DNA from 4 places in the Streptomyces sp. NPDC051452 genome. Region 4 is predicted to be linked to each of the others. Evidence: riboswitches for the same ligand, from Rfam matches in the RefSeq annotation. Region 4 holds a riboswitch; each other region holds the start of a gene.
The links. A riboswitch is a leader RNA that binds a small molecule or an ion and turns the genes downstream of it on or off. The one in region 4 is predicted to bind cyclic di-AMP.

Region 1 (2,827 bases), on a different contig from region 4:
TCCCGGCCACCTCGCGCATGTCCCGCCCGCGCCAGGGCACCGAGGAGACGGTCGAGAAGATCGACGCCGGCTCCGTACGCGCGTTCTACGACCGCCATGTGCGCCCCGCCACGGCCACCGCGGTCGTCGTCGGCGACCTGACCGGTATCGACCTGGACGCGCTGCTGGGCGAGACCCTGGGCGCCTGGACCGGCACGCCGGGCGAGCCCCGGCCGGTGCCGCCGGTGACCGCCGACGACACCGGGCGCGTGGTCATCGTCGACCGGCCCGGCGCGGTCCAGACGCAGCTGCTCATCGGCCGCGTCGGCCCGGACCGGCACGACCGCGTCTGGCCGGCCCAGGTGCTCGGCACCTACTGCCTGGGCGGCACGCTCACCTCCCGCCTGGACCGCGTCCTGCGCGAGGAGAAGGGCTACACCTACGGTGTGCGCTCCTTCGGGCAGGTCCTCAGGTCCGCCCCGGATGGCACCGGCGCCTCGATGCTCGCCATCAGCGGCTCGGTGGACACCCCCAACACCGGCCCGGCGCTGGACGACCTGTGGAAGGTGCTGCGCACCCTCGCGGCGCAGGGTCTGACCGACGCCGAGCGTGACGTGGCCGTGCAGAACCTGGTCGGGGTGGCGCCGCTGAAGTACGAGACCGCGGCGGCCGTCGCGAGCACCCTGGCCGACCAGGTCGAGCAGCACCTGCCCGACGACTTCCAGGCGACGCTGTACCGGCAGCTGGCCGCGACGGGCACGGTGGAGGCCACCGCTGCCGTCGTCAACGCCTTCCCGGTGGACCGGCTGGTGACCGTCCTCGTCGGGGACGCCGCGCAGATCAAGGCGCCGGTCGAGGCGCTGGGCATCGGCGAAGTCACCGTCGTCGCCGCGGAGTAGCGCCACGCGCGCGTGGGGCCCTGACGACCTACGGGCCGTCAGGGCCCCACGTTGTCCCACTCACCCTCCCAGATGCCCGATTTGGGGCGGAGGTTGCCTGTCTGGCCTGTGGGATGCGCTACAAATACCCGGATCCGTTTGAGGATCGGAAGCGCGCCTACGTACCTTCATCCGGACTGTTCGTCAGGCAGTGCGCCGCGCCCGCGGCACCGGACAGTCATCGCCGAGTCCCCGTACGGCGCGAGCCAGGGGAGCCGGGGACCCATCGTCCCTGGGGTGAATCGGGCGCCCGCGCGTGAGCGAGGGGGCCCGTAGGAGACCTTCCTGCTCCGAACCCGTCAGCTAACCCGGTAGGCGAGAGGGAAGGAAAGGACCAGCCACTTCATGGCGTTCATGTGCGCCACCGGGAAGCACCGCAAGCCCGGCCGGGTCAAGCGCACCACCGCTCAGGCGGCCGGTATCGCGGCCCTCACCACCACCGGTGTCATCGGCACCCTCGCCGCGTCCCCGGCACTCGCCGCCGAGAACCCCGTGGAGCAGACCGGCCTGACGCCCGTGCTCACCGTGAGCGACGGCGTGGCCGAGCAGATCGACGCACAGGCGACGGCCCAGCAGCAGGCCGCCGAACAGCAGGCGGCCGAGCAGGCCGCGGCGAAGGCGGCCGCCGAGAAGGCGAAGCTGGAGCGCCAGGCCAAGGAACGCGCGGCCCGCGAGGCGGAGCGCAAGCGGCTGAACGCCTTCGTCGCCCCGATCGCGCACTCCTACGTCTCCACGGGCTACAAGGCGAGCAGCTCCCTGTGGTCCTCCGGCTCGCACACCGGCATCGACTTCCACGCGGCCAGCGGCACGACCGTCCACGCGGTCGGTTCCGGCACCGTGGTCTCCACCGGCTGGGGTGGCGCGTACGGCAACGAGATCGTGATCCGGATGGCCGACGGCATGTACACCCAGTACGGCCACCTGTCGTCCATCGGTGTCACCGTCGGCCAGAAGGTCATGCCGGGCCAGCAGATCGGCCTGTCCGGCGCGACCGGCAACACCACCGGCCCGCACCTCCACTTCGAGGCCCGGACGGGCCCCGACTACGGCTCCGACGTCGACCCCGTCGCCTACCTCCGCAATCACGGAGTGAACGTCTGACGCCCACGCCTACGCCCACGCGCGCGTGGGCCCGAGCACCGCACCCGAAAGCCCCGGTCCACCGAACCGGGGCTTTCGCCGTTTTCGGAAGATCGCCGCCAGGGCTGCCCTGAAGGCCGCCACCCGGTCCGCCGCCATGGTCGCGGCCGTCAGTCATGGCCACCGTCTCCACCGCCCCGCGTCCAAAAAATAAGCATGGATCAGGAACTGCCATCGGAAATTCCGGTCTCTTGGAATAGAGTCACGAGAACATACGTCCATCGTCGGCGTTTCACGGGGATTAAGACGGAGGTCGGTCATGCGTATTCCGGCGCACTCGGTGTGCACGGCGATCCGGGACGACATCGTCGCCGGCGTCCACGAACGCGGCAGCCGCCTCACCGAGGAAGTACTGGCCCGCCGCTACGGCGTCTCGCGCGTCCCCGTCCGCGAGGCGCTGCGCACCCTGGAGGCGGAGGGCTTCGTGGTGACCCGCCGGCACGCGGGCGCCTGCGTGGCCGAGCCCACCGAGCACGAGGCCGCCGACCTGCTGGAGATGCGCGCGCTGCTGGAGCCGCTGGGGGCCGCCCGAGCCGCGCAGCGGCGCACGGAGGCCCACCTCAAGGTGTTGCGCGGCCTGGTCCGACTCGGCCAGGAGCGGGCCCGCGGAGGCAGTGGCGAGGATCTGCGTTCACTGGGCGGCTGGTTCCACGAGACGCTCGCCCAGGCCTCCGGCAGCCCGCCACTGGCCTCGACGCTCACCCAGCTGCGCCACAAGATCGCCTGGATGTACGCGGTGGACGCGCCGCCGAGCCCGCGGGAGTCCTGGG
Region 2 (2,827 bases), on a different contig from region 4:
CTTGATGTCGTCCGGCGACAGGGAGCCCTTCGCCGTCACATGGTCGCCGGAGGACTCGCCGCGCAGCCGCCGGCCGATCCACGGGACGAGGAACTCGCGAGCCCACTGGACGTCGTCGCGCCGGACCTCCAGGGTGCCGCGCTGCGGCAGCGGCGGCCACGGCTGTTCCGGGTCGGCCGGGACGTCGAGGCCGAGGGCGAGCCCGGCCCGCAGGGCCACGCGCGTGTGTCCCTCGGGTGAGAGGTGGAGCCGGTCGCTGTCCCAGGCCCTGCGGTCCTGCACCGACTTGAGGGACCACAGGTCCAGCACGGGACAGCCGTAGCGGTCGGCGATCGCCCGGACATGCCCGTTGTACGTGGCGATCTTGCCGCGCAGATGCCTGAGCACCGGGACGCCCCGGGTGTCGAAGCCGGTCGTCACCATCACCCTGCCCGCCACCGCCGCCAGCCGGGCCACAGCCCGCTCGAACCGCTCGGCCACCTCGTCGGGGTCGGTGCCCGGACGGATGATGTCGTTGCCGCCGGCGCAGAAGGAGACCAGGTCCGGGGCCAGTTCGGCGACCTGGGGGACCTGGTCGGCCACGATCTGGTCCAGCAGCTTCCCGCGTACGGCGAGGTTGGTGTATCGGAAGTCGCCCTCGGGGCGCCGGTCGGCGAGGAGCACCGCGAACCGGTCCGCCCAGCCGACGAAGGCGCCGCCCGGGCCCGGATCGCCGACGCCCTCGGTGAAGCTGTCCCCCAGCGCCACGTACGACCCGATCACTGATGTGTTGTCACTCTTCGAATCGTCTGCCACGTCGGACCATGATTCACCTTGGGATGTGACCTACGCGACCGTAGGCGGGGGTTGACGACTGGTGAGAAGGGCCACTCTTAAATACTTCGTCAATCTTGGAATAGGCCTGCCGGTGGACACGTTGAGATTGTGATCGTCGTACGGAAGGACCGGCTCCGCCCGGACACGCCGAAGGCCGGACCCGGGGATCGGGGGTCCGGCCTTCGGGGGCTCGGTGGGCGAGCAGTTCGCCCGCGAGGTGACGCTCAGCCGACGGCGACGCCGTGCTCGCGCAGATAGCCGACCGGGTCGATGTCGGAGCCGTAGTCCGGCGTGGTGCGGATCTCGAAGTGCAGATGGGGGCCGGTCACGTTGCCGGTGGCGCCGGACAGGCCGATCCGCTGACCCGTGCTCACGCTCTGGCCGGCCGAGACGGAGAGCCGGGAGAGGTGGGCGTACTGGGCGTAGTGGCCGTCGGCGAGCTTGATGACGACCTGGTTGCCGTACGCGCCGCCCCAGCCGGCGGAGACGACCGTGCCCGCCGCCACGGCCTGGAGCGGGGTGCCGGGCGGGACGACGAAGTCGACGCCGGTGTGGTACCCGCTGGACCACATGCTGCCTGCCACGTGGTAGCCGGTGCCGATGGTGGCGCCGGACACGGGGAGGGTGAAACCGGTGGCGGGAGCCGGGGTGATGGCGCCGGACGGCCGGGCGGCCGGGGCCGCCTGCGCCGGGGCGGACCGGACGGGGGCCGGGGACGGGGTCGTGGCCGAGGAGTGCTGCCGGGGTGCGGATACGGCGGAGTCCCGCGCGGCCCGCTCGCCGATGGTGAGCTTCAGACCGGGGTGGATCAGTGCCGGGTCGGCGCCGACGGCCTGCCGGTTGTCCTCGTAGAGCCGCTGCCAGCCGCCGCCTACGTGCCGGCGTTCGGCGATGGTGGCGAGGCAGTCGCCGGACTGCACCGTGTAGGTGCCTGCCGCCGCGCCAGGCTGGACGGCGGTCTTCTGCGCCGCGGCCCGGACGGACTGGACGGCCTTTCCGGGGAGGGACTGCGCCGGGGTGGCGGCATGCGCGCCGACGGCCGCGAACAGCGGGAGGGCCAGCGCCGCGCCGCCGGTTCCGGCGACGGCGGCGGAGCGGGAAAGACGCGGGGTCTTGGGACGTCGGTGCTTACCCTTGGCGGGCATGGCGCATTCCTCTCCGACGCCTGCGAGGTCAGCTGTCGGGTTCGGGCTGGAGCTGCCCGGCCGTGTGACACACGGCTTCACCCCGAGCCTGTCGCGGAGACCGGACAGGCAGTCGTACCTGGTGGGTCCCCCGCTCCTGCCGAACGCGGGTCAAGTGTGTGGGAGTCCGGGCGGCGGCAGGATTCGGCGTTCCGTCCGGATCGGTGGTGAACGTAAGCGAGCGGCAGGCACGGAAACAAGCAGCCGGCTCCCCTTGTCCGTCTTCCGCAAGATCGAAGGCGCGCATACGCGGACACCCTCCGTGCATTCCCGCCCCCGGGTCCCGCCGATTCGCCTTTCCCGTACCGGAATTACGTGGACATGACACACCACGGACGGTCACCGATATGACCCTCCTCACGCGCCACCCCACCACAGGCCCTCATGTCACTACCAGTTGGGATCAAGGCGTCGATTCAGGCATACGCATCAGATGCGGTGGAGGCGGATAATCGCCGCATCGAGGTCGCCCGTCAGGCCGGTACGCAGGCCGTGGTGCAGCAGGACGGCCCCTCGATGGACCGCGCCCGTTTCACGGCATTCGTACGATGCCGTGGGGTCGAGTCCGCGCAGCCGAACCGCCGGCGCGGGTTCCCCATGGCGCTGCGCCTGCAGCCAGGCGAGGACCACCGTCTCGTCCCCGAGGACGTACTGGACGGCGCTCAGGCCGCCCCTCGGGGGCCGCAGCCGGTACAACGCGCCGCGCTGGACGACCGGGCGGATCTCCTTGTACAGGGCCACCCACCGCCCGGCCTCGGCCAGCTCCCGCGCGCTCCAGCGCGTGAGGTCACCGCCGACTCCGAGGACGCCGGCCATGGCGCTGACGA
Region 3 (2,827 bases), on a different contig from region 4:
CTCCCGCAGCGGGGCCAGCGCGGCCCGCGCCTCCTCCGCGTAACGGACGGTGTCCCGGCGGGCCTGCTCCAGCGCGGGGTGCGCGCGCAGCGCGGCCAGCGCCTCGGCGTGCCGGGCGTCGTCACTGAGGTCGGAGTCCAGCAGCTCGCACAGGGCGATGTCCTCGGGCTTCCCGAGGCGGGCGGCACGCTCGCGCAGCCGCAGCACCGGCAGGGTCGGGATGCCCTCGCGCAGGTCGGTGCCCGGGGTCTTGCCGGACTCGTGGGAGTCGGAGGCGATGTCTAGGACGTCGTCCGCGAGCTGGAAGGCCACCCCGAGCCGTTCGCCGTACTGGGTGAGGACGTCGACGACCCGCTCGTCGGCGCCGGACATCATCGCGCCGAACCGGCACGCGACCGCCACCAGGGAGCCCGTCTTGCCGCTGAGCACGTCCAGGTAGTGCTCGACGGGGTCACGGCCGTCCGAGGGACCGGCGGTCTCCAGGATCTGGCCCGTGACCAGCCGCTCGAACGCGAGGGCCTGCACCCGGACCGCCTCGGGGCCGAGGTCGGCGAGGATCTGGGAGGCGCGGGCGAAGAGGAAGTCCCCGGTGAGGACCGCGACCGAGTTGCCCCAGCGCGTGTTGGCGCTGTCCACGCCGCGCCGCACGGCCGCCTCGTCCATGACGTCGTCGTGATACAGCGTGGCGAGGTGCGTCAGCTCCACGACGACGGCCGACGGCACGATGCCCGGCGCGTAGGGATCGCCGAACTGCGCCGCGAGCATCACGAGCAGCGGCCGGAACCGCTTCCCACCGGCCCGCACCAGGTGCTGGGCGGCCTCCGTGATGAAGGGGACCTCGCTCTTCGTGGCCTCGAGCAGCCCCTCCTCGACAGCCGCCAATCCCACCTGGACATCGGCTTCCAGAGCCTGGTCCCGCACGCTCAGCCCGAACGGCCCGACGACGGTCACGAGGGGTCTCCTGTCTGCTGGTGTCTGCTGGCGATTACACGGTTTGTCGATAGGTCGCTGCCATCACTCAAGTCAGCGTATCCGGTCCTGTTTCGATCACCGATAGCGCCCACCGGTCCAGCCCGGGCCGTATCGGATCATGACCGGTATGGTTTTGATCGGATAGTAAGGGCGGATACCTCTCGACTTAACATGACTCGGCGGGGTTTGTCGCGACCTGGGGGTGAGCGGAGCGGCGCGGCGTCCCCGCCGGCCGTCCGCCGGGACCCCCCGGAGGGGTGCGCGACCACGGCCGGATCCGCCCGCGCGATCCATTCCTCCCCCTCCCCCCTCCTCTCCCCTCTTCCCGCGCCGCCCGATCCCATCCGCGCGCCCCCGGTCATGACGAGAACGACCGACGGCGCGTCACGGATCCCCCCACTGTCCAATTTTCGGAGCGAATCGCCCTAATCCCTCATGTCTGATTTGCAGGGTTTTGCTATTTCGTGAGTTGGGTCACGTGGCCCCCGGCGTCACCCCACCCGCCCGGAGACACCTTTTCCCGTTTGCCATCGGCGAGTTGAGGGTTGGCAACCGCAAAGGATCAAGTACCTCATACGGCCCCGATCAAGGTCAAATAGTGCGTTGTATGAATCCGGTGCTTGTTCCCGACATGTGCTCTCGCATACGTTCCCGGCCATCGGGTGGACGCCTAATCCTGCCGCCACCCGCATACCCATCGACGAACTCATTCGCAGGGCAGGAGCGGGGGAACCAGGTAAGTCGCCGGACCGGACGGCACATGTCGCACCGGAACGGCTAGGGGTTAAGTCGCGCTCTACCGGAGCGCGACCGGGCACCTCCCCGCCCGAACCCGACAGCTCACCTCGCAGGCGCCGGAGAGGAACTTCCCCATGCCTGCTGCCGCTCAGCCCCGCCGCGTTCGCTCCAACCGCCTCGTCCGCAAGCTCGCCGTCCTCGGCACCGGCGCCGCCGTGCTCGCCCTTCCGCTGATCGGCGCGGCCAGCGCCTCCGCGGCCACCCCGGCGGCCAAGACCGCGTCCACCACGCCCGCCGGTTACCCGAACAACCTCGACGGCTGGATCCGCGAGTCGCTCGCGATCATGGCCCAGAAGCACATCCCGGGTACCTACAACGGCATCTACCGCAACATCATCCGGGAGTCGTCCGGCAACCCGGCGGCCATCAACCTGTGGGACTCCAACGCGGCCAAGGGCATCCCGTCCAAGGGTCTGCTCCAGGTCATCGACCCGACCTTCAACGCGTACCACGTGGCCGGAACCTCGTTCAACATCTACGACCCGGTCGCGAACATCACCGCCGCCTGCAACTACGCGGCCGCGCGCTACGGGTCGATCGACAACGTGTTCGGCGCGTACTGACGCGGCACGCACCGAGGGACGGCGCACCGGCACCGACGTAGGGAAGGTGCCGGTCAGCCGGTCACCGGTCAGCCGGTCAGCCGGTCGGGAAGATCTTTTCGAGGACGACGGCGATGCCGTCGTCCTCGTTCGACCGGGTGATCTCATCGGCCACCGCCTTGAGTTCGGGATGCGCGTTGGCCATGGCGACCCCGTGGGCCGCCCAGTCGAACATCGGGATGTCATTGGGCATGTCCCCGAAGGCGAGGGCCTGTTCCGGCTCGACCCCGAGCCGTTCGGCGGCCAGCGCGAGACCGGTCGCCTTGGTCACCCCGTGCGGCTGGAGCTCCACGGTCCCCGGCCCCGACATGGTGACGGTGGCCAGCGAGCCCACCGCCGCCCGCGCGACGGCCGCCAACTCGTCGTCGGTCAGGGTGGCGTGGCGCAGCAGCACCTTGCTGATGGGCGCGCGCCACAGGTCGTCGCGCCGGGCGACCCGGACCGCGGGCAGGGTC
Region 4 (2,827 bases):
ACCTACTGCCTCGGCCAGGCCGCCTCGGTCGCCGCGGTCCTGCTCGCGGCCGGCACCCCGGGCAAGCGGTTCGCGCTGCCGGGCGCACGCGTGGTGCTGCGCCAGCCCGCGCTGCCCGAGCCGGTACGCGGCCGGCCCGACGACCTCGCGATCCAGGCGGAGGAGCTGACCCGGACCCGCGCCCTGACCGAGCGGCTGCTCGCCCGGCACACGGGGCGCACGGCGGACCGGGTCCACCTCGACCTGGAGCGGGACCTGATCCTGGACGCGCCCGGAGCGCTGGCCTACGGGCTGGTGGACGGCATCGTGCCCGGCCGCCGTGGCGGGTCCGGCTCCTCCGGCGGGTCCGGCTCCTGCGCCGGGCCGAGGTGAGAGCGGGATGCTGCCGGAGCTGCCGCCGCTGCCCGCGCTGACCCGCGCGGAGGGCGAGCTGATCGACCGTTACCTGGAAGCCGTGGACCTGCTGGGCCGGATCAACCCGGCGCGGGGGCACGGGGACACCTATCGCGGGCTGCGTGCCGCGCAGGCCCTGGTGCGCAAGGCCGCGGAGCTGCGTGACGCGCTCGCACTGATGCACCGGCGAGGCGAGACGGAGCTGCACGGGCACACGTTGGCACGCGCGTTGCGGGTGCTCGACGGCGAGCGCCGTACCGCGCGCGTCGTGCTCCCGCCCGACCGCGTCGGCTGAAGCGGACGCCCGAGCGGCCCGAAGGGCCTCGTACGTCGCCCCGCCGCTCGGGCCGGAGTTGAAACGGCCCGAACGACGTACCGCCGACCGAGGTACATCTGGATGCCCCTTCGCGCTCTCCGAGTTGCGCGCCCAACCGGTCCGACCCCCGGCGCGTGATGCTCCACCGCAGGTCAGGGGCTACGTAGGGGAACTGACGGCCTCTCGAACAAGGCACTGTCCACCCGAACGGGCGAGTGGTGAGTAACGCCACAAAGTCACGGTTCCGTTGGGATTTTCGGACAACTGTGAGCCAAGATCCCTGTCTGACGACAAGCCCCCGCCACCGCGGCGGGGCGATCCGGGCGGACGCCGAGTCCTGCCGCCGCCCGGATGACCGGTCGACAGGAGTGGATCGGCAGGAGTGGAGGACCCGAGCAAGACGGGTCGCCGGAACAGATGTTCGTCCGCGCAGCGCGGGCGGCCGGATGTCTCCGAGCAACCCTTGGGGTGAAGCCGTGGCAACGCGGCCGGGCTACTTCGCCAGCCCGAATCCGACAGGTCATCCTTCACAGGCGGCTGACGAAGGGTTGCGCATGACTGCGCTCAATCGTGTCCCGTCGCTGATGGCCCGGGCCGGCACGGCTTCGGCTCTCACGCTCGCCGCCGTGGGCGGCTCGATCGTGGTTCCGGGTCTCGCCTCCGATGCCTCGGCCGCGACCACCGCGACGAAGGCACTCCGGATCGCGGCCTCGAAGAAGGGCGCCCCGTACCGCTACGGGGCCATCGGACCGCGCAGGTTCGACTGCTCGGGGCTGACGCTCTACTCGTTCAAGAAGGCGGGCAAGAAACTGCCGCGCACCGCCGCCCAGCAGTACAACAAGACGCACCACATCTCCGCCGGCAGCCGTAGGGCCGGCGACCTGGTCTTCTTCCACTCGGGTTCCAGCGTCTACCACGTCGGCATCTACGCCGGCCACGGCAAGATCTGGCACGCCCCGAGGACCGGTGACGTGGTGCGACTGCAGAAGATCTGGACCAGGAGCGTCTGGTACGGCCGCGTCAGCTGATCCGGCGCGGGACGGGGGCGGCTCCAGCAGAGCGGGGCCGCTCCGAGCACCGCCGGCGCCGACCGGTGGCCGCCTGGAGCCCACGGGCGGCCGAGGACGCGCTTCTGAAGCCTGTCGAGCCGCGTAACCCCGCAGGACCGCCGTCGAGTCCGCACGCCCCCGCACCCGTGCCCGTGTCCGGCGCCGGTCGCGGGGGCGGTGCCATGTGCGGGCGCCGGCCGTCCGTCGCCGCCGTCGGGCAGCCCTGACCGCCGAGGCGGGCCGCCGGGCTACGGTTCCTGCCGGCCCCCCGCCGTGACCGGCTCGGCGGGGGTCGTCCAGGGAAGCTCGATGAGGACCGTCTTGCCGCCCTCGCGCGTGGGGCGGACCCGCAGCCTGCCGCCGCACTCCGCCGTGAGACATCGGATGATGACCATGCCGCGCCCGTTGTCCTGCTGGACGGCGGCGGGCAGTCTCTTGGGGAAGCGTGGATGGCTGTCCGTGACACCGATGCGCAGCTGTTCGTCGTGGTGCAGCGCGACGTCGACGGTGAAGGTGGGTGACTGGCCGAAGGTGTGCTGGACGGCGTTGGTGGCGAGTTCGGAGACGATCAGCCGCACCGTGTAGGCCACTTCGGTGTCGGACGGCAGGCCCCACTCCGCGAGGGTTCCCACGACGTAGCTGCGGGCTGCGGCGACCGAGGCGGGATCGCTCGGCAGAGTGACGGATGCTTCCAGATGGTCTGCCATGGCGACGTCGTCCCTTTCCCACGGGACCGCAGTCCGACGAGGAGTGGATGGTTCGAGTACGGTCCCGGACTGGTGCTTCGCCGTCAGACTGCCATCACCGGGCGGGTCACGGGAGCGATCCACCAAGTTATGCATATATCTGTCGCTCGATGCGGTGAACTCTGCGACGCGGGACCATCTCCGAGCGGCCCATCGGGAGTAAGGAGGAGCCCATGCAGAACGGGCCGGCCGTACGCCGTCGCAAACTGGGCGCAGAACTGCGCACGCTGCGCACCCGCGCCGGGTTCACCAGCGGTGAGGCGGCCCATCTGGTCGGCTGGCACCAGTCGAAGGTGAGCCGCATCGAGACCGGCGCCAGCGGG

Region 1: it holds a riboswitch for cyclic di-AMP, as region 4 does, so the genes downstream of both, ACIBA9_RS27105 (M23 family metallopeptidase) here and ACIBA9_RS33015 (C40 family peptidase) in region 4, are expected to answer to the same signal.
Region 2: it holds a riboswitch for cyclic di-AMP, as region 4 does, so the genes downstream of both, ACIBA9_RS00045 (peptidoglycan DD-metalloendopeptidase family protein) here and ACIBA9_RS33015 (C40 family peptidase) in region 4, are expected to answer to the same signal.
Region 3: it holds a riboswitch for cyclic di-AMP, as region 4 does, so the genes downstream of both, ACIBA9_RS24935 (transglycosylase SLT domain-containing protein) here and ACIBA9_RS33015 (C40 family peptidase) in region 4, are expected to answer to the same signal.

Annotation. Positions count from the first base shown of each region.
Region 1 is NZ_JBITEB010000013.1:114,365-117,191, forward strand. It holds gene ACIBA9_RS27100 (M16 family metallopeptidase) at 1-878, shown strand, start outside; cyclic di-AMP (ydaO/yuaA leader) riboswitch at 1,090-1,250, shown strand; gene ACIBA9_RS27105 (M23 family metallopeptidase) at 1,263-2,018, shown strand; gene ACIBA9_RS27110 (GntR family transcriptional regulator) at 2,317-2,827, shown strand, end outside.
Region 2 is NZ_JBITEB010000001.1:7,688-10,514, reverse strand. It holds gene ACIBA9_RS00050 (SGNH/GDSL hydrolase family protein) at 1-762, opposite strand, end outside; gene ACIBA9_RS00045 (peptidoglycan DD-metalloendopeptidase family protein) at 1,041-1,961, opposite strand; cyclic di-AMP (ydaO/yuaA leader) riboswitch at 1,966-2,128, opposite strand; gene ACIBA9_RS00040 (alpha-galactosidase) at 2,430-2,827, opposite strand, start outside.
Region 3 is NZ_JBITEB010000011.1:170,710-173,536, forward strand. It holds gene ACIBA9_RS24930 (polyprenyl synthetase family protein) at 1-951, opposite strand, end outside; cyclic di-AMP (ydaO/yuaA leader) riboswitch at 1,661-1,841, shown strand; gene ACIBA9_RS24935 (transglycosylase SLT domain-containing protein) at 1,845-2,333, shown strand; gene ACIBA9_RS24940 (HAD family hydrolase) at 2,410-2,827, opposite strand, start outside.
Region 4 is NZ_JBITEB010000019.1:153,581-156,407, reverse strand. It holds gene ACIBA9_RS33025 (ATP-dependent Clp protease proteolytic subunit) at 1-372, shown strand, start outside; gene ACIBA9_RS33020 (hypothetical protein) at 380-688, shown strand; cyclic di-AMP (ydaO/yuaA leader) riboswitch at 1,028-1,260, shown strand; gene ACIBA9_RS33015 (C40 family peptidase) at 1,264-1,737, shown strand; gene ACIBA9_RS33010 (ATP-binding protein) at 2,007-2,465, opposite strand; gene ACIBA9_RS33005 (helix-turn-helix domain-containing protein) at 2,678-2,827, shown strand, end outside.